Regions from separate parts of the Microbispora triticiradicis genome, predicted to be linked through region 3. Evidence: predicted binding sites of a transcription regulator. Region 3 holds the regulator's gene; each other region holds the start of a gene.
What was found. The regulator LexA, encoded in region 3, represses DNA repair genes until DNA is damaged. The targets are predictions, from matches to a motif close to TCGAACANNTGTTCGA.
Positions count from the first base shown of each region.

Region 1: FED44_RS30245 (SAV_6107 family HEPN domain-containing protein) is a predicted target of LexA. The motif match lies at 5,949-5,964, and genes of this name have one in related genera.
Region 2: recA (recombinase RecA) is a predicted target of LexA. The motif match lies at 5,927-5,942, and genes of this name have one in related genera.

Region 1 covers NZ_VANP01000016.1:62,386-71,950, reverse strand. The annotation lists gene FED44_RS30285 (NAD(P)/FAD-dependent oxidoreductase) at 1-301, shown strand, start outside; gene FED44_RS30280 (Rv2175c family DNA-binding protein) at 345-722, shown strand; gene thiE (thiamine phosphate synthase) at 751-1,401, shown strand; gene FED44_RS30270 (polyprenyl synthetase family protein) at 1,562-2,629, opposite strand; gene metF (methylenetetrahydrofolate reductase [NAD(P)H]) at 2,795-3,721, shown strand; gene FED44_RS30260 (GNAT family N-acetyltransferase) at 3,738-4,310, opposite strand; gene FED44_RS30255 (YbaK/EbsC family protein) at 4,353-4,829, opposite strand; gene FED44_RS30250 (L,D-transpeptidase family protein) at 4,954-5,838, shown strand; gene FED44_RS30245 (SAV_6107 family HEPN domain-containing protein) at 6,230-6,667, shown strand; gene FED44_RS30240 (arginine deiminase) at 6,714-7,958, opposite strand; gene bldD (transcriptional regulator BldD) at 8,076-8,570, opposite strand; gene pyrR (bifunctional pyr operon transcriptional regulator/uracil phosphoribosyltransferase PyrR) at 8,974-9,531, shown strand; gene FED44_RS30225 (aspartate carbamoyltransferase catalytic subunit) at 9,528-9,565, shown strand, end outside.
Region 2 covers NZ_VANP01000006.1:372,420-381,984, reverse strand. The annotation lists gene FED44_RS18435 (Lhr family helicase) at 1-1,648, opposite strand, end outside; gene FED44_RS18430 (VOC family protein) at 1,779-2,267, shown strand; gene FED44_RS18425 (DUF3046 domain-containing protein) at 2,338-2,532, shown strand; gene FED44_RS18420 (hypothetical protein) at 2,737-3,198, shown strand; gene FED44_RS18415 (winged helix-turn-helix domain-containing protein) at 3,195-3,503, shown strand; gene FED44_RS18410 (ABC transporter ATP-binding protein) at 3,496-4,374, shown strand; gene FED44_RS18405 (ABC transporter permease) at 4,371-5,456, shown strand; gene FED44_RS18400 (hypothetical protein) at 5,504-5,779, opposite strand; gene recA (recombinase RecA) at 6,110-7,243, shown strand; gene FED44_RS38470 (regulatory protein RecX) at 7,252-8,172, shown strand; gene rny (ribonuclease Y) at 8,460-9,565, shown strand, end outside.
Region 3 covers NZ_VANP01000013.1:153,287-162,851, reverse strand. The annotation lists gene leuS (leucine--tRNA ligase) at 178-2,640, shown strand; gene FED44_RS37745 (cellulase family glycosylhydrolase) at 2,821-4,467, shown strand; gene FED44_RS28050 (MalY/PatB family protein) at 4,477-5,574, opposite strand; gene lexA (transcriptional repressor LexA) at 5,659-6,372, opposite strand; gene nrdR (transcriptional regulator NrdR) at 6,803-7,261, shown strand; gene FED44_RS28035 (vitamin B12-dependent ribonucleotide reductase) at 7,372-9,565, shown strand, end outside.

The DNA.
Region 1 (9,565 bases), on a different contig from region 3:
GGGCGAGGAGGCGGTCTACGACCCCGTGCCGTACTTCTGGTCGGAGCAGTTCGACCACATGCTGCAGTTCGCCGGCCACCCGACCCCGGACGACCGGGTGCTGCTGCGCGGCGACCCGCGCGCGGACGGGAAGTGGGCGGTGTGCTGGCTGACCCCCGAGGACCGGCTCGCCGCGGTGTTCACCGTGGACCTGCCGCGCGACGTGGTGCAGGGCCGCCGCCTGGTGGAGGGCGGCCGGAGGCTCGACCCCCGGCGGGTGGCCGATCCGGCCGTGCCGCTCCGCGACTGCATTATGACGTAATCGAGGTGTTTCCCGGCGGCTCGCATGTGGTAATGGTGGTTCCGTGACGCTTACTGTTGCGCAGATCGACCGGGAGACCGACCAGCTCGTAGGGGAGTGGCTCCCCCTCTCGCAGGCGGCCGAGAAGCTGGGGCTCAGCATCGGCCGCACCAAGCAACTCCTGAAGGACAAGAAGCTCGTCGGCGCCCGGCGGAGCGGAGGCGGCCAGCCGCAGATCCCGTCGGTGTTCGTCGCCCACGGCGAGGTGCTCAAGGGCCTGCCCGGCACGCTGACCGTCCTGGCCGACGCCGGGTACGACGAGGTGGAGTCGATCCGCTGGCTGTTCACCCCGGACGACTCGTTGCCGGGTGCGCCGATCGACGCGATCGTCAAGGGCCGGCACACCGAGGTCAAGCGCAGGGCCCAGGCGCTGGGCTTCTGACCGTCCGCCGCATGGCATTGTTGGTCGGGTGAACGACACCCGGCGACGGCTCGCGCAGGCCAGGCTCTACCTCTGCACCGACGGCAGGAGGGACCGCGGCGACCTGGAGGACTTCCTCGACGCGGTCCTGGCCGGCGGCGTGGACATCGTCCAGTTGCGGGAGAAGGGCCTGGAGGCCCGCGAGGAGCTGGACCTGCTGGAGGTGTTCCGCGCGGCCTGCGACCGGCACGGCGCGCTGCTGGCGGTGAACGACCGGGCGGACGTCGCGTACGCCGCCCGGCCGGACATCCTGCACCTCGGCCAGGACGACCTCCCGGTCTCCGTGGCCCGGGAGATCCTGGGTCCCGGCGTGCTCGTCGGCAGGTCGACCCACTCGGCGGCCGAGGCGTCGGCCGCCGCGACGGAACCGGGCGTGGACTACTTCTGCTGCGGGCCGGTGTGGCCCACGCCGACCAAGCCGGGCCGCCCGGCGCCCGGCCCCGCGTTGCTGGAGCACGCGGCGGGCCTGGGCTCCGACCGGCCGTGGTTCGGCATCGGCGGCATCGGCCCGGAGAACCTCGACGAGGTGATGGCGCACGGCGTGCGCCGTGTGGTGGTCGTCAGGGCCGTCACCGAGGCCGAGGACCCCGGCGCCGCCGCCTCGGCTCTCAAGGCGCGCCTGTCGGCCGTCCCGCTGTGAGCCGGCCCGCCGCCTGAACGGCCACGGCGGCCCGGGCCCGGAGCCGGGCCCGGGCACGCGGCCGATCGTCGCGGTCCCGGCCACGGTCGCCTTGCCCGCGCCGATCTGGAATCGCCCGGCACGGCGACTCGGGTGCCGGCGATCCCGGGCAGGGGCGTCGTCAGGTGCGGCGGGAGGTGGCGGCGACGGCCAGGGCGGCCAGCGCGGCGCGGGCGTCCTCCTCGATCGGCGCCTGTTCGAGGGCGTGCAGCGCCTCGTCCAGATAACGCTTGATCATGTCTTCGCAGTCCGTCAGCGCACCGGTCTCCTCGATCACCGTGCGCAGCCGCGCGACCCCGTCGGCGTCGAGCCCGGGGTCGCCCAGCAGGGTCCGTACGACGTCCTGCTGGGCGGGGGTGGCCCCGGCGAGCGCCCGCGCGATGAGCACGGTCCGCTTGCCCTCGCGCAGGTCGTCCCCAGCGGGCTTGCCGGTCTCTGCCGGGTCGCCGAACACGCCGAGGATGTCGTCGCGGAGCTGGAAGGCGATGCCCACCCGCTGGCCGTACTGCACGCACAGGCGGTCGATCCAGGAGTGCCGGGCCTGGGCGGCGAGGACCAGCCCGAGCCGCAGCGGCTGCTCGACGGAATATTTACCGCTCTTGTAAAGGGCCACCCGCAGCGCGCTGTCGAAGGTGCTCTCGCCCTGCGCCTGCTCCAGCAGGTCGAGGTACTGCCCGCACATCAGCTCGGTGAGCATGTAGTCGTGCAGGGGCTGGGCGGCGGCGATCGCCCGGGGGTCCAGGCCGCTGCCGCGCCACATCTCGCCGGACCACACCAGCAGCAGGTTGCCCAGCAGCACGGCCGAGCCCTCGCCGAACTGCCGCGCCGACCCGTGCCAGCCCGCGTCCGCGTGCAGGCGTTCGAAGCGCCGGTGCGCCGAGGGCATGCCGCGGCGTACGTCGCTCGCGTCCATGACGTCGTCGTGGATCAGCGCGCTGGCCTGGAGCAGCTCCAGTGACGCGGCGGCGAAGTGCAGTCCCGGCTCGTCGCCGCCCCCGGCGGCGCGCCACCCCCAGTGGCAGAAGGCGGGACGCAGCCGCTTGCCCCCGGCGAGGAAGTCCTCCGCGGCGGACAGCAGGACGGCGAGTTGCGGATCCTCGAAGTGTGGGCGTTGCCGGTCGAGGAACTCCCGGAGAACGCGGTCCACCTCCGTACGGATGTGGTCGAGCGAGGCGGCGGAAGTGGTCATGCTCAGAGAGTAACCGGGCCAGATCCCGACATCACAGCGCAGATCCCCTCTAAATTGGTCAGCTCGCGCTGTTAGGGCAAAACGTCCGGATGACCAGTACATGCGGCCGGTCCACATGGCAAGACCGCGAGGCCGGGGACCGGCCCGCGCTGTAATCTTTCCCGTATGGCTCTCGGTCTGCCCTCGCGGCTTCCCGATCGCGTCCCGACGGTCCGTGAACTGCTGGCCGCGGGCGAGCGCTCGTTCTCGTTCGAGTTCTTCCCGCCGAAGACCGACGAGGGGGAGCGCCAGCTGTGGCGCGCGATCCGCGAACTGGAGGCGCTGCGGCCGACGTTCGTCTCCGTCACCTACGGCGCCGGCGGCTCGACCCGCGACCGCACCGTGGACATCGTCGAGCGGCTGGCCCACGAGACGACGCTGACGCCCGTCGCCCACTTCACCGCCGTCGACCACTCGATCCGTGAGCTGCGCCACCTCGTCGGCCGGTTCGCCGACGCCGGGGTGCGCAACATCCTCGCCGTACGCGGCGACCCGCGCGGCGGCGACCCGATGGACGAATGGGTCAGGCACCCCGAGGGCGTCCTGTACGCCGAGGACCTGGTGCGGCTGATCCGCCAGGCGGGCGACTTCTGCGTGGGCGTGGCGGCCTTCCCGTACAAGCACCCGAGGTCGGCCACGGTCGAGTCGGACACGAGATACTTCGTGCAGAAGTGCCGGGCCGGCGCCGACTACGCGATCACCCAGATGTTCTTCCGCGCGGAGGACTACCTGCGGCTGCGCGACCGCGTGGCGGCCCAGGGGTGCGACACGCCGATCATCCCGGGCGTCATGCCCGTGACGCAGATGAGCACGATCGCCCGGTCCGAGCAGCTGTCCGGCGCGCCGTTCCCGCCGGAGGTGGCCGAGCGGTTCGCGGCCGTCGCCGACGATCCGGTGGCGGTCCGCCGCCTGGGCATCGAGCACGCCGCCGAGATGTGCCGGACGCTCCTCGACGAGGGCGCCCCCGGCATCCACTTCATCACCTTCAACCGGTCGAGCGCGACCCGCGAGGTGTTCCAGGCGCTGCACGGCGTGCCCGCCGTCGCCGGCTGACCCGCCCGCCCGCGTATCAGTCCTTCGGGAGCGGCGCGGGGCCGGGCAACGGCAGCCGCACCCCCGCGATGACGTACTCCTCGTAGCCGCCCGGGAAGACGAACCGGGTCATCAGGTCGGCGAAGCCCACGTCGCGGTAGAGATGGCGGGCCACCGTGGGGGCGTCGTGCGTGGACAGCACGGCGGTTCGCTCCGGGCGGCCCTCGCACAGCGCGTGGATCATGCGCCGCCCGACGCCCTTGCCCTGGTACTCGGGGCGTACGTGGATCTCGGCGATCTCCAGGGCGTCGCCGAACCACTCGTCGGCCACCACCGGCCCCGCCCGGTCCTGCAGGCCGCCGCGGACGACGTCGTGCCACCACTGGCCGGGGCCGCCGTGGAAGCCGTACGCGAAGCCGGCGATGCCGGGGCCCTGTGGGTCCTCGGCGAGGACGCAGGCGAAGTCGGGATAACCGGCGTGGTTGCGCATGATCGCCATGCGGCCCGCGAGCTGGTCCGACGGCGGCCGCATGGCGTCCGTGTAGATCTCCAGCACGGTGTCCAGCACCGCCCTGAACGTGTCGGGCCCCACCCGGCGCAGTCGGATCACGCGTCGCACACTAGCAAAGCGCCGCCAGGCCGGCCGCGGACGTCATTCGACCTCGGCGGGGGTGCCCCCGGTGATCCGTACGAGCTCGTCGAAGGAGGTGGGGAAGACCGAGTGCGGATGCCCGGCGGCGGCCCACACGACCTCGTGCTTGCCCAGCCAGGTGTCCACGAGCGTCCGCACGGGCGCCGGGTGCCCGACCGGGGCCACGCCGCCGATGGGCTGCCCGGTGTGCTCCCGGACGAACTCCGGCGTCGCCCTGCGCACCTTCGCCGCTCCGACGAGCCGCGCGATCAGGTCGGTGTTCACGCGATGGGCGCCGCTGGTCAGCACCAGCAGCGGCGCGCCGTCCGCGTCGAAGATCAGGCTGTTGGCGATCGCGCCGATCTCGCAGCCGAGCTGGGCCGCCGCCGTGGCGGCCGTCGGCGCGGCGTCGTCGAGCACGACGACCTCACCGGTCACCTGCCGCTCCCGCAGGGCCTGCTCGACTCGGGCGACGTTCGGATGCAACTTTTCCGGCACCCGGCCACTCTAAACGGATTGCCAGGACAGACGCGGCCGATTATCGCCACTTGTGATCACACGGCTCGCAATCGGACCGTAAGGTGAGTCCTTTGTTAGGAATCAGGCTTATGAGGGGTTGGTCATGATGAGAGGTCGACGGCGACCGGCCGCGGCCATGCTCGTCGCGATGGGGGCCGTGGCGTTCGCGACGGCCGGGGTCGCCGGCCCGGCGCGGGCCGGCGCCGCCGTTCCGGCGGGAGCCGTGACGTACGCGACGACCGGCCTCGCCGGCGCGGCGCCGGTGTCCGGCGCGCGGACGGTCGCGGCGCGGGTGGCCGGAGCGCGGGGAGCCCTGCCGGGACGGGCCGGATACCCGCCGTTCGAGGCGCCGGGCAAGACGCTCAGGCTCGGGGCGAAGGGCGCCGCCGTGAAGGCGCTGCAGGCCCGGCTCAAGGAGCTCGGCTACGTGCCCGGCAGCGCCGACGGCCGGTACGGCGGGGCCACGCTGACGGCGGTCTGGGCGTTCCAGAAGGTGCAGGGGATCAAGCCGACCAGCACGGTCGCCGCCCGCACCTGGAGGGCGCTGGAGAACCCCCGCGCGCCCCGGGTCCTCGTGCCCCGCGGAAAGGCCACCCGGGTCGAGGTGGACCTGACCAAACAGGTGATGGTTCTGTATCGTTCCGGCGTCCCGGTGCTGATCAGTCACATCTCCAGCGGCAGCGGCGTTCCCTACACCGAGTACGCCGTGTGGAACGGCAAGAGGCAGGTCTTCTCCGGCAGCGCCCGCACGCCGACCGGCGACTACAAGACCACATGGCGGGCCAGGGGCTGGCACCGGTCCTACCTGGGGCAGCTCTACAACCCGATCTTCTTCAACGGCGGGATCGCCCTCCACGGCGCGCTGTCGGTGCCGCTCTATCCGGCGTCGCACGGCTGTGTACGGCTGCCGATGAACGTCGCCGGGATCCTTCCGGGCATGCTCGGCAAGGGAGTTCCCGTGCACGTCAGAGGTGCTTTCCGGCGATAACCCGCGGACCCGAGGGCCCCGCGCGACGTGTTCGCGCGGGGCCCTTCGTCGTACGGGTCCCTGCCAGTCCTCGAACCCTTGTTCGTTGACATCCTTGACAGGGGGAATGGTCGAATCTATGTTCGATGGTGTGGGCGCGGGACTCGCGGCCTGCGCCCACACCGTCGGATCCGTGCCTACGTCGTCGGCGGAGACGGATGCGGCACGGCCCGCGGCGTGGGCCGGACGGGGAGAGGGGAAGCTCCTCGTCCGGCCGCCCACGGGAGCGTGAGAAAGCCGCGTGATCCCGGTGGTGCCCGGGATTACGCGGCCGATCGAAATTGTCGGTGCTGTCTGCGACTGTGAAGTCACCGGCGGCCTTCGCCGGATGCCACGACTCAAGGAGGCGGGCATGACTGAAGAGAACGGCGATCAGCGGACCGGGCCCCGGCTTCCGCAGGCGGTCCTGGCGCGTCTCGCGGACGCCAGGGCGTGCCTCGCCGACGCAACCGTCGGGCCCACGCCCGCGGACCGCTACGTGTCGGCCCATCTCGCGGCGCTGCGCGCGGCCGCCGGGATCCTCGCCGCGCGTCCCCGTCCGATGGACGGACGCAGGCGGCGGCTGCGCAGCGCCTGGGAACTGCTCCCCGAGGTCGAGCCGAAGCTCGCGGACTGGGCGGCCTACTTCGCGATGAGCGCGACCAAGCGAGCGGCGGTCGAGGCCGGAATGGTCCGGGCCGTCACTCAGAACGACGCAGACGAGATCATAGCGGAAGCGGACAGGTTCGTCGGCGAGGTCGAGTCGATCCTCGGCCTGCCCGGCCGCCCCACCCTCCCCATGGCCGGCTGACGGCGCTGCAAGGGCGCCCAGGGTCCGCCGGCGGCCGGGTGCGGCCTCAGACGGGATCGCGCTCCAGAGGGCAGCTCATGCAGCGGGGCCCGCCGCGCCCGCGGCCGAGCTCGCTGCCCCGGATCGGGATGACCTCGATGCCGTGCCTGCGCAGGTGGTTGTTGGTCGTGGTGTTGCGCTCGTAGGCGACGACGACTCCCGGCTCCAGGGCCAGCACGTTGCAGCCGTCGTCCCACTGCTCGCGCTCGGCCGCGTGCACGTCCTGCGTCGGCGTGAGGACCTTGATGTCGTCCAGGCCGAGGGCCCGCGCGATCGCTCGGTGCATGTCCTCGGGCGGATGGTCGGTGACCTTCAGTTCCTTGTCGGTGTCGCCCGGCTCCACCGTGTACGACGGCAGCATGCCGAGCCCGGCGTACTTGGTGAACACCCCCACGTCGACGTTGGTCATCACGGTGTCGAGGTGCATGAACGCGCGGGTCTTGGGGAGGTCGAGCGCCACGATGCGGGTCGCCGCGCCCGCCCGGAAGAGCTTGGTCGCCAGCATCTCGACCGCCTGCGGCTGGGTGCGCTCGCTCATCCCGACGAGCACGACGCCGTCGCCGAGCACCAGCACGTCACCGCCCTCGATGGTGGCGGGGGCCATGCGGGTGCCGTCGTACCAGACGTCGAACCCCCCGCCGGACGGGTCGCCGTAGCCCGGGGCGAACATCGGGTGCCACCGGTAGACCGCCTCGAAGTTGAGGGTCTCGCGCCTGCGCGCCTTCTTGCGCATCGCGTTGATGGACACCCCGCCGTACACCCAGCAGGAGGTGTCGCGGGCGAACAGGTGGTTGGGCAGCGGCGGGAGGACGAAGTCGTCCATGCCGAGCGCGTGGAAGACGACGGACCCCGGGTCGCAGCCCAGTTCCATGATCTCGCGCTTGGTGATCCCGCCGGTCAGGTACGGCGCGAGCGCGGCTCCGTCGAGGGCGTCCAGCGTGTTGCGGATCGCGTCGGCGGTCAGCGGGCCGAACCAGTGCTCGTCGACGCTGCCGTCCAGGATGTGCTTGCGCGCGTCGGGCACCTCGATCGCCTCCCGCAGGAGGTCGCCGAGGTGGTGCACCGTGACGCCGCGCGCCGTGAGCACCTCGCACCACTCCCGGTGCTCCTCCAGCGCGCGGTGCACCCAGAGCACGTCGTCGAAGAGCAGGCCGTCCTTGTTGCCGGGGGTGAGCCGCTTGAGCGCCAGTTCGGGGATGTCGACCAGGACCTGGCGGAGCCTGCCCACCTCCGAGCCCACGAAAAAAGTCATGTCCTGCCTATCCCCCTATGACAGGAATCACTCGTGACGCGGCTCCCCGGCGTGCGGAGGCCGATGGGGGGCCGCCGCGGCGGCCCGGTGGTCGGAGGGAACGGCCGGGAGGAGTGGTCAGAAGGACTCGACGGCGCGGCGGGCCTCGGCGTCGAGCACGCCCCAGTTGATGAACTCCTCGGTCAGCTCGACGGGTGACTTGTCGTAGATGACCGCCAGCGAGCGCAGGTCCTCCTGCCGGATGGACAGCACCTTGCCGTTGTAGTCACCACGCTGGCTCTGGATCGTGGCCGCGTAGCGGGCCAGCGGACCGGCCTTGTCCTTCGGCAGCTGCGACAGCCGCTCCAGGTCGATGACCAGCTTGGGAGCCGGGGCGAGCGGACTGGGAGCGGCCCCGCCCGGCAGCAACTCGGAGACCGGCACCCCGTAGAAGTCCGCGAGCTCGGCGAGCTTCTGCACGGTCACCGCGCGGTCGCCCCGCTCGTAGGAGCCCACGACGACGGCCTTCCACCGGCCACGGGACTTCTCCTCGACACCGTGCAGGGACAGCCCCTGCTGGGTCCGGATGGCGCGCAGGCGCGCGCCCAGCGACTTGGCGTAGTCAGACGGCATCGTGTGGCCCCCGGCTTTCTATGTCTCTTCTCACTTGATTGTGCGTCCTTGTCCCAAGCGTTCCGAACACCGGGGCTGGCACCGGCCCCGGCACCTTCGGTGACCGCTGCGTCGGGTTTTACCCAGGAAGGTCGCGTGTTGTGGTTACGGACAGTGACGGTAAAGCCGACACTCCCAAAGGTCAAGCTGATTGGAAAAAAGAGCGCCAAACAGTGCTCTCACCGAAATCCCCGACACCCGATGTGATGCGGCTTCCGATCCTCCGGGGATCCGGGGCGGACGCCGCCTCCCCGGCGTATCACCCCTGGCGGGAGGGGGGATGGCGGAGGGCCCTGATACTCTAAGCAGACCTGACACCCTTTTAAGACCCGTCCCGTGAGGCGGGAAAGGTGGTGACTTTTTCATGTCCGATGTCCAAAATCAGGCCCGTGCCGTCCTGGAGGGGCCCGACATCCACCGGGCGCTCACGCGGATCGCGCACGAGATCCTGGAACGGACGAGAGGCGCCGAGAGCGTCGTCCTGCTCGGCATCCCCACCCGCGGTGCCACCCTGGCCCAGCGGATCGCCGGCCGGATCGCGCAGTTCGAGGGGATCAAGGTCCCCGTCGGCGCGATCGACATCACGATGTACCGCGACGACCTACGCCTGCGTCCGGCGCGCCCGCTCGGCCGCACCGAGCTTCCCCCGGACGGCGTGGACGGCAGGACCGTCGTCCTCGTGGACGACGTGCTCTTCTCCGGGCGTACGGTGCGCGCCGCGCTCGACGCGCTGAACGACGTGGGCAGGCCCCGGGCGGTCCAGCTCGCCACGCTGGTGGACCGCGGCCACCGGGAGCTGCCGATCCGCGCCGACTACGTCGGCAAGAACCTGCCGACCTCCAAAAGCGAGAAGGTCAAGGTCTTCCTGGAGGAGACGGACGGGCGCGACGCGGTCGTGCTCATCAAGGGGGACGACCGATGAAGCCGCACCTGCTCTCGACCGGCGACCTCACCCG
Region 2 (9,565 bases), on a different contig from region 3:
GCTCCGCCACCACCGCTGTCTGGACCAGGTCGCCCCGGTACTTGGGGAAGATCACACCCCTGGACACCGCGCCGACCTGGTGCCCGGCGCGGCCGATGCGCTGCAGCCCGCTGGCCACGCTGGGCGGCGCCTCCACGCAGGCCACCAGATCGACCGAGCCCATGTCGATGCCGAGCTCCAGGCTGGAGGTGGCGACCACCGCGGGCAGCCGGCCCGACTTCAGCGCCTCCTCGATCTGGGCGCGCTCCTCCTTGGAGACGGAGCCGTGGTGCGCCCGCACCACCTCGGGGATCGCGCCGCCCGACACGCCCGCCTGCGCCATGAACTCCGACGGCATGACCCCGGGGCTCGCCAGCCCAGGCCCCGTGAGCCCTGGTCCCGGCAGCGCAGGTCCCGTGACGCCCGGTCCCGCAGGTCCGATTCCCGTGAGTCCCGGTGCCGAAGGTCCGGCTTCCCCGGCCGGAGGAGCGGCCTGTCCGTGGTCTGGTCCGTCGCGGTGGCCGGACCACTGCGCGTGCAACCGCTCGAAGGCCTCCGACCAGTGGGCCGGATCCACCCCGTCTGTGCCCCCGTCTGTGCCCTGCCCTGTGTCTCCACCTGTGCCTCCACCGGAGGCGGAGGAGGCCTGCCGTTCCCAGGCGAGCTCGTTGAGCCGGGTGCACAGCCGCTCGGACAACCGTCGTGAGTTGGCGAAGACGATCGTGGACCGATGGGCCTGGATCAGGTCGAGCAGGTGCTCCTCGACATGCGGCCAGATGCTCCGCCGGTGCTCCGCCGGCTCGCCCTCGGCGCCGGGAGGGGGCGGCGCGAGCTCGGTCATGTCCTCGACCGGCACCACGACGTCGACCTCGATGACCTTCTCGGCGGGCGGCTGCACGACGGTGGCCGGACGCGTCCCGCCGAGGAAGGCCGCCACCTCCTCGACCGGGCGCACGGTCGCCGACAGGCCGATGCGCTGGGCCGGCGCGGGCAGCAGGGCGTCGAGCCGCTCCAGCGTGAGCGCCAGGTGGGCCCCGCGCTTGGTCGACGCGACGGCGTGGACCTCGTCCACGATCACGGTCTGCACACCGCGCAGCGCCTCGCGCGCCTGCGAGGTGAGGAGCAGGAACAGCGATTCGGGCGTCGTGATCAGGATGTCCGACGGCCGGGCCGCGAAACGGCGCCGCTCCTCGGCCGCGGTGTCGCCGGAGCGGATCGCCACCGATATGTCGGGGGCCGGCAGCCCCATCCGCAGCGCCGTCTGCCGGATGCCGGTGAGAGGGGCGCGCAGGTTCCGCTCCACGTCCACCGCCAGGGCCTTCAGCGGTGAGACGTACACGACACGACAGGGACGCGCCGGTTCCCCGGCCTTCGCCCGGCCGCCCGCGCCCCCGGAGCGCCGGCCGGGCGATCCGCCGTGCCGGTCCCGCGGGCCCGCCGTCTCGCCCCGCCCGGTCGCGTGCTCGACGGCCAGCCGGTCGATCGCCCACAGGAAGGCCGCGAGAGTCTTGCCCGACCCCGTGGGGGCGACCACGAGTGTGTTCTCACCGCGGGCGATCGACGACCACGCGCCCTCCTGCGCCGAGGTCGGCGTCGCGAACGCCCCGGTGAACCACTCCCTGGTCACCGGGCTGAAGCCGTCGAGCGCACCCACCCGCCCATCATGCATCGCCCCACCGACAGAAAACGCCACGCCGCCTGGTCGCGGTGGCCGCCCGCCCGCGGCACGGGTGGAACAGGACGTGCCCATCGGGCGACCGGGGGCATGACGAGGGCAAAACAGGACAATCTTCTTGAGTATGGAAATCGACTACGCGGCCGTCGAGGTGGCGCGCACCCGCATCCGGGAGCGCTACCTCGGCGAGCGCCGTGCCGCAAGCAGCGCGAGGGGCCTGCACCACTTCGCGTTGATCTCATCCGACGTCGAGCGGACCATCCGCTTCTATCACGAACTCCTCGAGTTCCCGCTGACCGAGATCTTCGAGAACCGCGACTACCGAGGGTCGAACCACTTCTTCTTCGACATCGGCAACGGGAACCTGCTGGCCTTCTTCGACCTCCCCGGACTCGACCTGGAGCCGTACAAGGAGGTCCTCGGCGGCCTCCACCACATCGCGATCTCCGTGGAGCGGGCGACGTGGGAGCGCCTGCGCGGCAAGCTCGACGCGGCCGGCGTGCCGTACCAGGAGGAGAGCGGCAGCTCGATCTACTTCCGGGACCCGGACGGCGCTCGCCTGGAACTCCTCGCCGACCCCCTCGGCGAGATGTACGGCGCCCGCGTGATGTGACGGGATGGGCGCGGCGTCACGGTCGCCGAGGGCGGTGAGGCCATTCCGCCTAGGGGGCCATACTGAACGCATGCGCCTCACCGACTTCTGGAACAGGATGCGCCGCCACTTCGGCGAGGCGTACGCGGAGTCGTGGGCCAAGGACTACGTCCTCGCCGGTCTCGGCGGGCGCACCGTCGAGCAGGCCCTCGCCGAAGGCGTGGCGGCGAAGCAGGTCTGGCAGGCCGTCTGCCAGGCGGTCGACGTCGATCCCAAACTGCGCTGACGCACTGCCGCGTGGCATCGGCGTCGCACCGCTGAACAGGCCGCGGGCCCGCACCAACGCCGGCCGCCACCTCCTCCTCCGCCTCGCGATCACGCCACTCTCCCGGGCGGTTTCCGTCTCCGACGGTCAGTCGCCCATGGCAAGTACTTGAACGCCGGTTGAGCGTTTGCTATCGTGTTGATCGGATGAATGGGGAGGAAGCGCATGAGTGGAGATCACTTCACTCCCGACGAGGCTCTCCGGGAGATCGGGCGGGTGGACCGGCAGGTCAGGCGGTCCGCTCGCGGCCCCGGGCGGGCGTACCTGCTCGTGGGGCTGGCCACGATGGTCTACTGGCCGGTGATGTTCCTCGGCGGCGGCGTGTGGCCGTTGATCGGCGGGCTCGGGTGGATCGCGCTGACGGTGGCACTCTGCGTGTACTGGGCCAGGCTGCGGGTCCACGACCGGCTGCTGAAGCGGGTCAGGAAGCCCGTCGAGGCGGCGTACGTGGTGACGATGGCGCTGCCGTTCGTCTACGGCGTCTGGCTGATGCCGCCCACCCTCACGGTGGGATCGACAGTGGTGCTGCTCGCGCTGGCGGTGCTCGCCGGACTGCCCCTGGTGTACGGCGGGCTCCTCCTGATGAGGGACTCGCCCGCGGGGGCCCCGCTGACGAGGGACCGATGACCGCGCACCCGCGTCACGAGCTCGACGAGATCATCCACGCCCCGGTGCGGCTGTCGATCGTGGCGGCGCTGGCCGCCGCCGAGAAGGCCGATTTCCGTTTCCTCCGCGACACGATCGAGGTCAGCGACTCACTGCTCAGCAAGCACGTCCTCACACTCGAAGAGGCCGGCTACGTCCGTGTGGAGAAGACCTTCGTCGGCAAGCGGGGGCGCACCTGGCTCTCGCTGACCGAGCGGGGACGGGCGGCGTTCGAGAACTACATGGACGTGCTCCGGCGAATCATGGAGGCAACCCCCCGTGCTTGAGATCGACGGACTGCGCAAACGCTACGGAGACAAGACCGCCCTCGACGGGGTGGGCTTCACCGTACGGCCCGGCGAGATGTTCGGCTTCGTCGGCGCCAACGGCGCGGGCAAGACGACGACGATGCGCATCGTGATGGGCGTGCTCGGCGCCGACTCCGGGGAGGTGCGGCTCGACGGGCGTCCGCTGGGTTACGACGACCGGCGCGCGTTCGGCTACATGCCGGAGGAACGCGGCCTCTACCAGAAGATGAAGGTCGCCGAGCAGATCGAGTACTTCGGCCGGCTCCACGGCCTCGCCCCGGCCGCCGCCCGCACCGCCACGGACGCCCTGCTCGAACGGCTCGGCCTGGTCGAGCGGCGCGACGACGCGGTCGAGGCGCTGTCGCTCGGCAACCAGCAGCGCGTGCAACTCGCGGTCGCGCTCGTCCACGAGCCGACGGTGCTGATCCTCGACGAGCCGTTCTCCGGCCTCGACCCGCTGGCGGTCGACGCGCTGGCGGAGGTGCTCAAGGACCGCGCCGCCGAGGGCGTGCCGGTCATCTTCTCCAGCCACCAGCTGGACCTGGTCGAACGGCTCTGCGACTCGGTCGGCATCATCTCCGCGGGCCGGATGGTCGCGTACGGCCCGGTCGCCGAGCTACGGGAGCGGGAGGGCCGCGGGGTGCTGCGCGTCGTGGTCCGGGACGCCGCGCCCGGGTGGGCCGACGGCCTGCCCGGCAGGATCGCCCGCGAGGGCGACCGCGACGTCCTGCTCTGCGAGGAGGGAGACGACCAGGCCGTCCTCCGTACGGCGATGGGCGCGGGGACGGTCGAGCACTTCGGGCGGCGGCAGCCGACCCTCACCGAGATCTTCAGGGAGGCGGTGGCATGAACGGGCTGTTGCTGGTGGCCCAGCGGGAGGTCCGCACGCGGATCCGGACGAAGTCCTTCCTGATCAGCCTGGCGATCAGTGCGATCCTGGTGGCCGCGCTGGCGTTCCTGCCGAAGGCGCTCGGCGGCGACGGCACCTTCGACGTCGGTGTGGTGGGCCCGGCCCCCGCGCCCGTCACCCAGCTCTCCTACTCGCGGTATCCGGACGAGGCGGCCGCGCGGAAGGCGGTGATCGGCGGAGACGTCGACGCGGCCCTGATCGGCGGTGACAGGGTCATCGCGAACGGCGAGCTCGACCAGCGGCTGGGGCTGATCCTCGAAAGCGTCCACCGGGACGAGCAGATCAGGGCGGCCGGGGTCACGGTCACGCCGCTGCGGGTGGAGTCGGTCGGCGCCGACGCGCGGTACCAGGGCGTGCGCACCGGCATCGCCACGCTGCTCGTGATGGTGCTGTTCTTCCTGTTCATCTACTCCTCGATGTACGTCGCGATGGGCGTGGTGGAGGAGAAGGGCAGCCGGATCGTGGAGATCCTGCTGACCTCGGTGCGCCCGTGGCAGCTGCTGGGCGGAAAGATCGTCGGGCTGGGCGTCCTGGGGCTGGTCAACCTCGCCGTGGTCGTCGCCGCCGGGCTGGCCGCGTCGGCCGCGACCGGCTTCGCGGCCGACCTGCCGCCGGGAATGGGCGGGATCGTCGTCAGCGCGCTGGTCTGGTTCGTGCTGGGCTACGCGTTCTTCGCCGTGCTCGCCGCCACCTTCGGCTCGCTGGTGTCGAGGCAGGAGGAGCTGAACACGGTGCTGACGCCGATGACCACGCTCATGATGCTGACCTACGTGACGGCCTACTTCGCCGCCGTCCAGCCCACCGGCACGGTCGCGCGCGTCCTGTCGCTCGTGCCGCCGTTCTCCTCCATGGTCATGCCCGTGCGGACGGCGGCCACCGGCGTTCCCCTGGGAGAGATTCTCATCGCCGTGGCGCTCATGATCGTGGCGGTCGTGGGCGTGCTGCTGTTCGCCTCCCGGGTGTACCAGCGCGCGGTGCTCCGTACGGGCGCCCGGGTCAGGCTGGGCGAAGTCCTGCGCTGACCGCGTACGGGACCGGGCTCGGCGGGTTCTAGCGAGGTCCCGGCGGGTCAGAGCGGCCGGGTGAGCGTCGAGTGGATCGTCTCGGCCGCGCGGCCGGGATCGTCGGCGCTCTCCTGTCCGCCCGGGGCCCACAGGAACACCCAGCCCTCCCCGGAGGGGATCGCGAAGACGATCGTCTGCCTGCCGGTCTCCGGGTGCCAGACGGAGAGGACGGGGGTGTCTCCGCCGATCAGCCGGGCGGCGAGGCCGTAGCCGGGGAGCCGGGCGGCGAGTGCCTCCAGGTAGGCGAGGCGCTGCCTGCCAAAGTCGCCGGTGCCCGTCACGAGGCCCCCTTCGCGGGAGATCCAGCTTTGTTACAAGGATCGTCGCAGGTCAACGGGACGACAACCATGAACGGGTAACGCCCGGGAATGTAACGCCGCCGGGAACTCCGGCCGGTTTCCCGACACCGGCGGCGGTTCCTCATGTGATCGAACAGTCGTTCGGCTATATTGGTCTGGTCGCCCATGGGGTGCGCGCCGCGCGCGGCGCCCGGACGCGGCGGACCGCCGTACCCGCCCTCCGGGCGGTGTGCGGGAAGCTCAGGAAAATGTCGGTCGCACCCCGTAGCTTTTCGGTGACCGAGCAGACGACCACCCTCCAGGGGGCACCCAATGGCAATCAACGACCGCGAGAAGGCCCTTGAGACCGCCCTCGCGCAAATCGAGCGGCAGTTCGGCAAGGGCAGCGTCATGCGTCTCGGAGACGACGCGCGTGCCCCGATCGAGGTCATCCCCACCGGCGCCATCGCTCTCGACGTGGCTCTCGGCATCGGCGGCTTCCCCCGGGGCCGGATCGTGGAGGTGTACGGTCCGGAGTCCTCCGGTAAGACGACGGTCGCCCTGCACGCCGTGGCCAACGCCCAGAAGGGCGGCGGCATCGCCGCCTTCATCGACGCCGAGCACGCCCTCGACCCCGAGTACGCGAAGAAGCTGGGAGTCGACGTCGACGCGCTGCTCGTCTCCCAACCGGACACCGGTGAGCAGGCCCTCGAGATCGCCGACATGCTGATCCGCTCCGGCGCCGTCGACATCATCGTGATCGACTCCGTGGCGGCCCTCGTGCCCAAGGCGGAGATCGAGGGCGAGATGGGCGACAGCCACGTCGGTCTCCAGGCCCGCCTCATGTCACAGGCGCTGCGCAAGATCGCCGGCGCCCTGAACCAGACCCGGACGACCGCCATCTTCATCAACCAGCTCCGCGAGAAGATCGGCGTGATGTTCGGAAGCCCCGAGACCACCACGGGTGGCAAGGCGCTGAAGTTCTACGCGTCGGTGCGGCTGGACGTGCGCCGGATCGAGACGCTCAAGGACGGCACCGAGCCGGTCGGCAACCGGACCCGGGTGAAGGTCGTCAAGAACAAGATGGCCCCGCCGTTCCGCCAGGCCGACTTCGACATCCTCTACGGCATGGGCATCTCCCGCGAGGGTGGTCTGATCGACATGGGCGTCGAGCACGGGTTCGTGCGGAAGGCGGGCGCCTGGTACACGTACGAGGGCGACCAGCTCGGGCAGGGCAAGGAGAACGCCCGCAACTTCCTGAAGAACAACCCCGACATCGCCAACGAGATCGAGAAGAAGATCAAGGAGAAGCTGGGGGTCGGGCCGCGGCTCGACACGCCGAGCGAGACTCCCGCCGCTCCGGCCGCCACGGCGCCCGCGCCCACGTCGGGCCGAGCGACCGCGTCCGCGTCCGCGTCCGGCCGGGGCAGCAAGGCGGCCGCCGCGCCCAAGCCGGGTGACGTCTGAGCGCAGGCATGAGGCGCGACGAGCCCTCCGGCCCGGACGACGAGTTCGGGCCGGGGGACTGGAACTCGGGACCCTGGGGGCCGGTCCAGGAGTCGGCCGGTCCGGCCGACGACGCGTCCGCGACGATCGCCGCCCTGCGGGCGCAGATCCGCAGGAGTGAACGGCGAGCCCCGGACGGCCAGGAAGCACAGGCGGACCAGGGAGCCCGGGAAGCGCCGGCAGCACCGGACCGGGAAGGGCTCGGGGACCGGGAGGCGCTGGGAAACCGGGGCGGGCTCGGGGATCGGGAAGCGCCGGGAGGGCTGGGAGGCCGAGGAGGCCAGGGAACTCGCCGAGGCCGGAGGGCGCGGGGCGAGCGGCGTGAGCGGTCCGGCGGGTGGCTGCCGGACGGGCCGCGGGAGGGCGGCGCGGCGAGCGAGGGGCCGCCGGCCGATCCCGAGGCGGTGGCCAGGGCCATCTGCCTGCGGCTGCTGACGATGGCGCCCAGGACCCGGGCCCAGCTCGCGGACGCCCTGCGCAAGCGGGACGTGCCCGAGGAGGCGGCGAACGCCGTGCTGGAGCGGTTCTCCGAGGTCGGGCTCATCGACGACGAGGCGTTCGCCGCCGAGTGGGTGACCTCCCGGCACGCCGGACGCGGCCTGGCCCGGCGCGCGCTGGCGCAGGAACTGCGGCGGCGCGGCGTCGCCGAGGAGACGGTCGAGGACGCCCTGGAGCGGCTCGATCCCGACGAGGAGACCGAGACCGCGCGCAGGCTGGTGGAACGCAAACTGGCCGGTACGCGCGGGGTGGAGCCGCAGGCGCGCATGCGGCGGCTGGTCGGCATGCTGGCCCGCAAGGGATACTCACCCGGCCTGGCGTTCCGCATCGTCCGGGAGGCGATCGAGGCCGAGGGCATACCCTCCGATGGGCTTCCCGACAGCTTCGAGTGAGCTATAGCACCATGCAAAAGTCGCTTGACAGGGCATCTTTGCTTGCTCGTTACCTCTCTGACGCTTAATCTCGACCGCAGTGAGGAGTTACTCCGCGCAGCGCGGATTGCCATAACGGTGAACCACGACGGACGAGGACTTTGGCCGGCCTTCGGGCCATATCGGCCACCCTTCGGGGTGTCCGGGCGATGTGACGATATTTGTCCTGGTGACGCCACCGGGCTCTGCCGTGCTGCGCGTGTGACCCCTGCCATGAGGTTGTCGTGAGGCGATAGGGGTGAGCGCGCATGGACACGATCGTGATCGTTCTTGCGGTTGCGGTGGTGCTGCTGGCTCTCGTGATGATCGCCGCCCTTTTCATAGTCGTACGCCGCACCGCCGGAGTCGCCGCGCCGTCCGGTCCCTCACCCGAGCAGCTCGCCGAGGTCAAGGCCGAGGTCAACGAGGAGCTCGAACGGGCCCGGCGGGAGGCCGAGGAGATCCGTACGAAGGCGGAGCGGGACGCGGGGGAGATCCTCCAGAAGTCCGAGTCGCTCGCCGAGAGCGCGGCGCTCACGCGCAAGGAGGTCGAGGAGGAGGCGCGCCTCCTCAAGACCGAGCTCAAGGAGCTGCGCTCCGACCTGGAGCGGCGGGAGAACCGGCTGGCCGAGCGTGAGCAGCGGCTCGACGAGGAGGCGCGCAGGCAGGCCGAGCGGGCCCGCAAGCTGGCCGAGACAGAGACGGAGCTGGCCGACCGCCGCGAGGATCTGGAGCGGGTGGCCGAGCGGCGCAAGGAGATCCTGGAGCGGGTCGCGGGCCTGACGGCCGACCAGGCCAAGGCCGAGCTGGTCAAGGAGATCGAGAACCAGGCCAAGCGGGAAGCGGCCCTGATCGTCCGGGAGATCGAGAGCGAGGCCCGCAAGGAGGGCGAGAAGCGCGCCTGCAAGATCGTGACCCTCGCCGTGCAGCGGGTCGCCACCGAGCAGACGGCCGAGTCGGTCGTGAGCGTCCTCCACCTCCCCGGCGACGAGATGAAGGGCCGGATCATTGGCCGCGAGGGCCGCAACATCCGGGCCTTCGAGTCCACCACCGGCGTCAATCTGATCATCGACGACACGCCCGAAGCGGTGCTTCTGTCGTGCTTCGACCCGGTTCGCCGGGAAACGGCCAGGCTGACGTTGGAGAAGCTCGTGCTCGACGGGCGCATTCATCCCCAGCGCATCGAGGAGGCCCACGAGCGCAGCAAGGCCGAGGTGCGGGACCTGTGCGTACGCGCGGGGGAGGACGCCCTGGTCGAGCTGGGCATCACCGAGATGCACCCCGAGCTGATCACCTTGCTCGGGCAGTTGCGCTACCGCACCTCCTACGGCCAGAACGTGCTCAAGCACCTGATCGAGTCGGCGCACATCGCCGG
Region 3 (9,565 bases):
TGACACGCGTGCCGCCACCCTGCACTGCGCCACAACACAGCGCCACCCCGCACCGGGGCATCCGTCTCACAGCTCGGCGCGTGAGAGCGCGCAGGCGAGGGCTGCCCCGATCGTACGACAGGGGTTGCCCGGGCGGGCGTCATCAACCCTGATTCTGCCGCCGGGCGAGGAGTGGAAGTGGACGAGCCGGTGTACGACCCGCAGGCGCTGCAGGCCAAGTGGCTGCCGCGGTGGGAGGAGTCGAACCCCTTCGCGGCGGTCGAGGACCCCGCGGACACCAGGCCGCGCAAGTACATGCTCGACATGTTCCCCTACCCCTCCGGCGACCTCCACATGGGACACGGCGAGGTCTTCGCGATCGGCGACGTCGTCGCGCGGTACTGGTTCCAGAAGGGCTACAACGTCCTGCACCCCATCGGGTGGGACTCCTTCGGCCTGCCCGCCGAGAACGCCGCGATCAAGCGCAACGCCCACCCGGCCGAGTGGACGTACGCGAACATCGAGACGCAGGCGAACTCGTTCAAGCGGTACGCGATCTCCTTCGACTGGTCGCGCCGCCTGCACACCAGCGACCCGGAGTACTACCACTGGAACCAGTGGCTGTTCACCCGCTTCTACGAGCGGGGCCTGGCCTACCGCAAGGGCGGCCTGGTCAACTGGTGCCCGCAGGACCAGACCGTGCTGGCGAACGAGCAGGTCGTGGGGGGCAAGTGCGAGCGCTGCGGAGCCGACGTCGTCCGCCGTGAACTGACGCAGTGGTACTTCAAGATCACTGAGTACGCCGACCGGCTGCTCGACGACATGGCGCGGATCGAGGACGGCTGGCCCGAGCGCATCCTCACGATGCAGCGCAACTGGATCGGCCGCTCCACCGGCGCCGACGTCCGGTTCGAGATCGAGGGCCGCGACGAGCCGGTCACCGTCTACACCACCCGCCCCGACACGCTGTACGGCGCGACGTTCTTCGTCGTCGCGGCGGACGCCCCGCTGGCCGAGGAGATCGTCGCCCCCGAGCAGGCCGAGGCGCTGGCCGCCTACCGCGCCGAGGTCGCCAAGCTCTCCGACATCGAGCGGCTGTCCACCGACAAGGAGAAGACCGGCGTCTTCCTGGGCACCTACGCGGTCAACCCGGTCAGCGGGGAGCGCATCCCCGTCTGGGCCGCCGACTACGTGCTGTCCGACTACGGCCACGGCGCGATCATGGCGGTGCCCGCCCACGACCAGCGCGACCTCGACTTCGCGCGGAAGTTCGGCCTGCCGGTGAAGGTCGTCGTGCACACCGGCCTGGCCGACCCGGGTGAGACCGGTGTCGCCACTCCCGGCGAGGGCACGCTGGTCAACTCCGGCCCGCTCGACGGGCTGACGAAGGCCGAGGCGATCCAGAAGATCATCGAGGTCTTGGAGGAGCGCGGCACCGGCAGGGCAACGGTCAACTACCGCCTGCGCGACTGGCTGCTGTCGCGGCAGCGGTTCTGGGGCACGCCGATCCCGATCATCCACTGCATGGACTGCGGCGAGGTCCCGGTGCCGGACGACCAGCTGCCGGTCACGCTGCCCGACCTGCGCGGCGCGGACCTCCAGCCGAAGGGCGTCTCGCCGCTGGCCGCCGCCACGGACTGGGTCAACGTCTCCTGCCCCAAGTGCGGGGGTCCCGCCCAGCGGGACACCGACACGATGGACACCTTCGTCGACTCGTCGTGGTACTTCCTGCGCTACTGCGACCCGGGTTACACCGACGGCCCGTTCGACGTGGAGAGGGTCCGCAAGTGGGGCCCGATCGACCAGTACGTCGGCGGCGTCGAGCACGCCGTGCTCCACCTGCTGTACGCGCGGTTCTTCACCAAGGTCCTGCACGACATGGGCCTGGTCGGCTTCACCGAGCCCTTCGAGCGCCTGCTCAACCAGGGCCAGGTGATCAACCAGGGCAAGGCGATGTCCAAGACGCTGGGCAACGGCGTGGACCTCGGCCAGCAGATCGACAACTACGGCGTGGACGCCGTCCGGCTGACGATGATCTTCGCCGGGCCGCCGGAGGACGACATCGACTGGGCCGACGTCTCGCCGGCCGCGTCGCAGAAGTTCCTGGCCCGCGCGTTCCGCGTGATGACGGAGGCCGGGGCGGCGTCCGCACCGGGGGCGGGCTTCTCCGGCGGCGACGTCGAACTGCGCAAGGTCACCCACCGGACCATCGACGAGGTCACCCGGCTCGTCGAGAGCCACCGGTTCAACGTCGCGGTGGCCCGCATGATGGAGCTGACCTCCGCCGCGCGCAAGGCGATCGACGCCGGTCCCGGCGCCGCCGACCCCGCCGTCCGCGAGGCCGCCGAGACCCTGGCGGTCATGCTGTCGCTGGTCGCGCCGTACGTCGCGGAGGAGGGCTGGGAGCGGCTCGGTCACGCGCCGTCGGTCGCGAAGGCGGGCTGGCCGCAGGCCGACCCGGCGCTGCTGGTGCAGGAGTCGGTCACGGCCGTGGTCCAGGTGGCGGGCAAGGTCCGCGACCGGCTGGAGGTGTCCCCGGACATCTCCGAGGCCGACCTGGAGGCGCTGGCCCTGGCGTCGGAGAAGGTCAGGCCGTACCTGGACGGCGCGCCGCGCAAGGTCATCGTGCGGGCGCCGAAGCTCGTCAACATCGTCCCGTGATCGGGCGTTGACGATCGGGCAGCTGTCCGGACAAAATTACGCCCGAGCCACAAAACCACTCATACAGATGAGGCGTGCGGTCAGGGCATGCCGCGACCACCACCGCTCCGGCGGTGGTCTGGGGTGCGCGCCTGACCGTACGGCTCACCGGTGGCGTGCGCCCCGCGTGGGAGGCACGTCTTGTACAGACGCATTCTCGGCGGGCTGGCGACCGCCGTCGCGATGGCGGCGACCGTGCTCGTCGCCACCGGTTCACCGGCGAACGCGGCCGGCACGGGCACCGGCTACCTGCACACCAGCGGAAACAAGATCGTCGACAGCACCGGCGCCACCGTCCGGCTGACCGGCATCAACTGGTTCGGCATGGAGACCGACAACAAGACCTTCCACGGGCTGTGGGCCAGCAACCCGTGGAGGAGCCAGCTCGACCTCATGGCGAACCTGGGCTACAACACGATCCGGGTGCCGTTCTCCGACGACGCGCTGAAGCCGGGCGCGCAGGCGACGAGCGTCAACACCGCATCCAACCCCGATCTCATCGGCCTGTCGCCGCTGCAGATCCTCGACAAGGTCGTGGACTACGCGGGCCAGAAGGGCATGCGGATCATCCTCGACCGGCACCGGCCGACCAGCGCGGGTCAGACGGCGCTGTGGTACACCTCGACCGTGCCGGAGTCCACCTGGATCGCCGACTGGAAGTCGCTGGCCCAGCACTACGCCGGCAACACCACGGTCATCGGGGCCGACCTGCACAACGAGCCGCACGCCGACGGCACCAACCCGAACGCGACCGGCTCCTGCTGGGGCTGCGGCGACCAGGCGCGCGACTGGCGGCTCGCGGCCGAGCGGGCGGGCAACGCGATCCTGTCCGTGCAGCCCAACTGGCTGATCTTCGTGGAGGGCGTGAGCTGCCCGAGCGGCGGCCTGTCCAACGTCTGGGACAACGACACCAGCAACGACGAGGACTGCGGCTGGTGGGGCGGCAACCTCACCAAGGCCGGGCAGTTCCCCGTCCGGCTGAACGTGGCGAACCGGCTCGTCTACTCGCCGCACGAGTACGCCACGTCGGTCTACCACCAGCCGTGGTTCGACGACCCGACGTACCCGGCGAACATGCCGGCCATCTGGGACAAGTACTTCGGCTACATCTACAAGCAGAACATCGCGCCGATCATGGTGGGCGAGTTCGGCACCACGCTGGCCAGCAACACCGACAAGATCTGGCTCCAGGAGCTCATGAAGTACCTGGGCACCGGGGTGAACGGCATGTCGTTCACCTACTGGTCGTGGAACCCCAACTCGGGTGACACGGGCGGCATCCTGAAGGACGACTGGGCCACGGTCGACCAGGCCAAGCAGAGCATCATCTCGCCGTACCTGATCCCGCCGGTGGGCGGCAGGCCGCAGTCGCCTTCGGCCTCGCCCTCGGCGTCCCCGTCCTCCTCGCCCTCGACCTCTCCCTCGGTGTCCCCGTCGGTGTCCCCGTCGGCCTCGCCGTCCGCGTCTCCCAGCGGGAACGGAGGCAAGTCCTGCACCGCCACCTACAAGGTCGTCAACCAGTACAGCGGCGGCTTCCAGGGTGAGGTCACGGTGAAGGCGGGCAGCTCCGCCATCTCCGGCTGGACCGTGAAGTGGGCCTTCCCGAACGGGCAGACCATCAGCCAGCTCTGGAACGGCTCGCTCAGCGCCAGCGGGTCCAACGTCACGGTGACGAACATGTCCTACAACGGGGCGCTCGGCGCCGGGGCGTCCACGGCGTTCGGGTTCAACGCGAGCTGGTCCGGCACCAACGGCGTGCCGTCGCAGGTCACCTGCGCGGCGAGCTGAACGGGCGGATCACTTCAGCGCGGCGGCGATCCTGGCCAGGATCTCCTCCAGGATCGGCGCCGACGTCGCGAAGTTGAGGCGGGCGAACGTGTCCCCGCCTCCGTAGTTGGGGCCCGGGTTGAGCTTGACCCGGGCCTCCCGCTCGACGAAGGAGGCGGCGTCGGGGATGCCGAAGTCGAGCCACGCGAGATAGGTGGCCTCGGGCATGCGGTACCCCACCCCGGACGGGAGCCGCTCGGCGATGAGCCGGCGGTTGCGGTCCAGGATCGCCAGCACCTCCTCCAGCCACGCGTGGCCGTGCCGCCACGCGGCCACCGTGGCCTCCACGCCGAGGACGCTCGGCGCGCCGTAGATGTGGGCGGGCTGGCGGCCGATCGCGTCCCTGACGTCCCTGGCGCCCAGATGGGCCACCGAGCAGTGCAGCCCGCCCATGTTGAACGCCTTGCTGGCGGAGGTCAGCGTGACCGTACGCTCCGGGAGGATCGTGGCGAACGGGATGTGCCGGGCCGGGGCGTACGTCAGGTCGGCGTGGATCTCGTCGGCGATCACCAGCGTGCCGTGCCGGTCGGCGTACGCGGCGACCGCCTCCAGCTCCTCCCGGGTGAACGACCGGCCCGACGGGTTCTGCGGGTTCACCAGCAGGAGCACCCGTACGGGCTCGCCGGGGACCTCGAACCGGCCCTCGGCCGTCAGCGGCATCGGCACCAGGCGGCGGCCCATCCCGGTGATGGTGACGAGGAAGGGGTCGTAGGCCGGGACGTGCAGCGCCACGGCGTCGCCGGGCTCGGTCATGAGGTGCAGCAGCACCTGGAGGGCCTGGTTGAGGTCGGTGTAGGACCGCACGTGCCCGGGATCGGCGCGCCAGCCGTACCTCGCCTCCATCCGCTCGGCGAACGCCTCCGCCAGCGGCCCGGCGGCCGGCTGGTCCAGCCACTCGGGATAGCCCAGATCGGTGGCCGCTCGTCGCGCGACGGCCTCCCGGACCGCGTCGGGCACCGGGAAGTCCATGTCGGCGACCCAGGCGGGGATGACGTCGGGCGCGGCCAGGGCCCACTTGATCCCGTCACGGGCGCGGGCGGCCTCCAGGGAGAGCGAGTCGAGTTTCACGGGACTCACCCTAATCGCCGGATATCGGTCATCCGGGAAGCAGTCATACCGGCGTCCCAAGGCGGGACGCCGGCACGGGCGTGACTACAGCTTGCGCAGGACGGCCGTGACCTTGCCGAGCACGGTGGCCTCGTCACCGGGGATCGGCTCGTAGTTCGGGTTGTGCGGCACCAGCCACACGTGCCCGTCCTTGCGCTTGAACGTCTTCACGGTGGCCTCGCCGTCGATCATCGCCGCGACGATGTCGCCGTTGTCGGCGACCGGCTGCTGCCGCACCACGACCCAGTCGCCGTCGGCGATGGCGGCCTCGATCATCGAGTCGCCGGAGACCTGGAGCAGGAACAGCGTGCCCTCGCCGACAAGCTGCTTGGGGAGCGCGAACACGTCCTCGATGCTCTGCTCGGCGAGGATGGGGCCACCGGCGGCGATGCGGCCGACCAGTGGCACGTACGCCGCGGTGGGCCGGTTGAAGCCGCTCTCCTCCTCGGCGGCGTCCGGGTCCACCCAAAGGACCGGCTCACCGGGGAGCCTGACCTCCAGCGCCCGGGGGCGGTGCGGGTCCCGGCGGAGGTAGCCCTTACGCTGGAGCGCCGTGAGCTGGTGCGACACGCTGGAGGTGCTGGTCAGCTGGACAGCCTCCCCGATCTCCCGCATGGACGGCGGATAGCCGCGCTGCTGGACCGAGTCGCGGATCACCTCGAGGATCTTCCGCTGCCTGGGGGTGAGGCCAAGCGAGTCACGCCGACGAACCGCGAGGTCGCCGACGCCATTCGCCTGCTCACTTCGGTCACTCACGATGCCACCTCTCAATCCGTGTTCCTCATGTCGCACAGAGCGACCGTACCGCGATTCAAGATCAGCGTCAAACAATTGTTCGATATCCAGCGAAATCGCCGATCTCGCCGTTCTCCTCATCGTACGGGAGTTCGATCGATCCCGTGTTCGATTTACCCGATCTTCTCGGCTGGTCGTACGCCCAGCTCAGAAGGAATGGGGAAATCGGGGCGCGAAAATGCCGCACGGCCTATTCCTTCGTGCCCGGGGCAGGGGAGGCGGGTGGGACGGATGAGGCGACACGCCCGCCGAGCAGGAACTTCCCCCGCCACGCCCGGTTCGACTTGCGTTCAAGGACGGGCACTTCTACCGTTGGACCCCAACATCTAGTAGTCACAGCGGTGTAAGTTCACTACACCTTGTGTTCGGGATGGGCGTTCAGGGAGGCGATGAAGTGCACTGTCCGTTCTGTCGCCACCCGGACACACGGGTCGTGGACAGCCGCGCAGCCGAGGACGGCGCGGCCATCCGCCGCCGCCGCACCTGCCCCGAATGCGGGCGCAGGTTCACCACGCAGGAGACCGTCCTGCTGATGGTGAGCAAACGCAGCGGGGTCACCGAGCCGTTCTCCCGGGAGAAGGTCGTCGCGGGCGTACGGCGCGCCTGTCAGGGACGTCCGGTCGGCGAGGACTCCCTCGCCCAGCTCGGGCAGCGTGTGGAGGAGACCATCCGGGCCACCGGCGCCGCGGAGATCGCCTCGCACGAGGTGGGGCTGGCCATCCTGGGCCCGCTCCGCGACCTGGACGAGGTGGCGTACCTGCGGTTCGCGTCGGTCTACCGGAGCTTCGAGACGCTGGCGGACTTCGAAGCGGAGATCGAGCGGCTGAGGGCGGCCCACGGCGGCGGGGAGTAGCCGCCGGCGCCGGCGGGCGGGGCGAGGAGCGAGCCGTGCGGCGCGACGATGAGGGTGTAACGAGCGTGGTCGGAAAAAGGGGCTCCATCGGGCCCCGGGAGGGGGAAGTCATGACGGAGACCGTGAGCGGCACAGCGGCGGGTGCGGGAGGCCGGGGAGCGAAGCGTCCGCGCAAGGGCCTGAAGATGAAGCGCATCTTCACCACCCCGGGCGTCCACCCGTACGACGAGGTCCGCTGGGAGCGGCGCGACGTCGTCATGACCAACTGGCGCGACGGCTCGGTCAACTTCGAGCAGCACGGCGTGGAGTTCCCCGCCTCCTGGTCGGTCAACGCGGCCAACATCGTGACCACCAAGTACTTCCGGGGCGCGGTGGGCACCCCGCAGCGCGAGTCGAGCCTGCGGCAGCTCGTCGACCGGGTGGTGGGCGTCTACACCAGGACCGGCGTCGAGAACGGCTACTTCGCCTCCGACGAGGACGCGGAGATCTTCGACCACGAGCTCAAGCACGCCCTGATCCACCAGGTCTTCAGCTTCAACTCCCCGGTCTGGTTCAACGTCGGCACCCGCTCCCCCCAGCAGGTGAGCGCGTGTTTCATCCTCGCCGTGGACGACACGATGGAGTCGATCCTCGACTGGTACAAGGAAGAGGGCGTGATCTTCAAGGGCGGCTCGGGCTCGGGGGTCAACCTCTCCCGGATCCGCTCGTCCAAGGAGCTCCTGTCCAGCGGCGGCACGGCCAGCGGCCCGGTCTCCTTCATGCGCGGCGCCGACGCGTCCGCCGGGACCATCAAGTCGGGCGGCGCCACCCGCAGGGCGGCGAAGATGGTCGTCCTCGACGTGGACCACCCCGACATCGAGGAGTTCATCGAGACCAAGGCGCGCGAGGAGGACAAGGTCCGCGCGCTGCGCGACGCCGGGTTCGACATGGACCTCGGCGGCAAGGACATCGTGTCCGTCCAGTACCAGAACGCCAACAACTCGGTCCGCGTCTCGGACGAGTTCATGCACGCCGTGGAGGCCGGGTCGAACTTCGGCCTGCGGGCCCGGCTGACGGGCGAGGTCATCGAGGAGGTGGAGTCCCGGTCGCTGTTCCGCAAGATGGCGCAGGCCGCCTGGGAGTGCGCCGACCCGGGCGTGCAGTACGACGACACGATCAACGACTGGCACACCTGCCCGGAGACCGGGCGCATCACGGCGAGCAACCCCTGCTCGGAGTACGTCCACCTGGACAACTCCTCGTGCAACCTCGCCTCGATCAACCTGCTGAAGTTCCTGCGCGACGACGACAGCTTCGACGTCGCGAACTTCGTCAAGATCACCGAGCTGATCATCACGGCGATGGACATCTCCATCACCTTCGCCGACTTCCCGACGCGGAAGATCGCCGAGACCACCCGGGCGTACCGGCAGCTCGGCATCGGCTACGCCAACCTGGGCGCGCTGCTGATGGCGACCGGCCACGCGTACGACTCCGACGGGGGCCGGGCGATCGCCGCGGGCATCACCTCGCTGATGACCGCCGTCTCCTACCGCCGCTCGGCCGAGCTCGCCGGGATCGTCGGCCCGTACGACGGCTACCAGCGCAACGCGGAGCCGCACAAGCGGGTCATGCGCAAGCATGCCGCGGCCAACGACAACCTGCGCACCCTCGACGACATGGACAAGAACCTGCACGCCGAGGCCACCCGGCAGTGGCAGGAATGCCTTCGCACCGGTGAGAAGAACGGATACCGGAACGCGCAGGCCTCGCTGCTGGCGCCCACGGGAACCATCGGGCTCATGATGGACTGCGACACCACCGGCATCGAGCCCGACCTGGCGCTGGTCAAGTTCAAGAAGCTCGTCGGCGGCGGCTCCATGCAGATCGTCAACCAGACGATCCCGCGTGCGCTGCGCCGGCTGGGCTACCTGGAGGAGCAGGTCGAGGCGATCGTCGAGTACATCGCCGAGCACGGTCACGTCGTGGACGCCCCCGGCCTGCGGCCGGAGCACTACGAGGTGTTCGACTGCGCGATGGGGGAGCGGGCCATCGCCCCGATGGGCCACGTCCGGATGATGGCGGCGGTCCAGCCGTTCCTGTCCGGCGCGATCTCCAAGACCGTGAACCTGCCCGAGTCGGCCACGGTCGACGACATCGAGCAGGTCTACCTGGAGGGCTGGCGGCTCGGCCTCAAGGCGCTGGCCGTCTACCGCGACAACTGCAAGGTCGGCCAGCCGCTGTCGATCGCGAAGAAGACCTCCGAGGACGCTTCCGAGGAAGCGGCTCCGGAGACGAAGGAGCCGGTCGTCCAGGTCGTGGAGG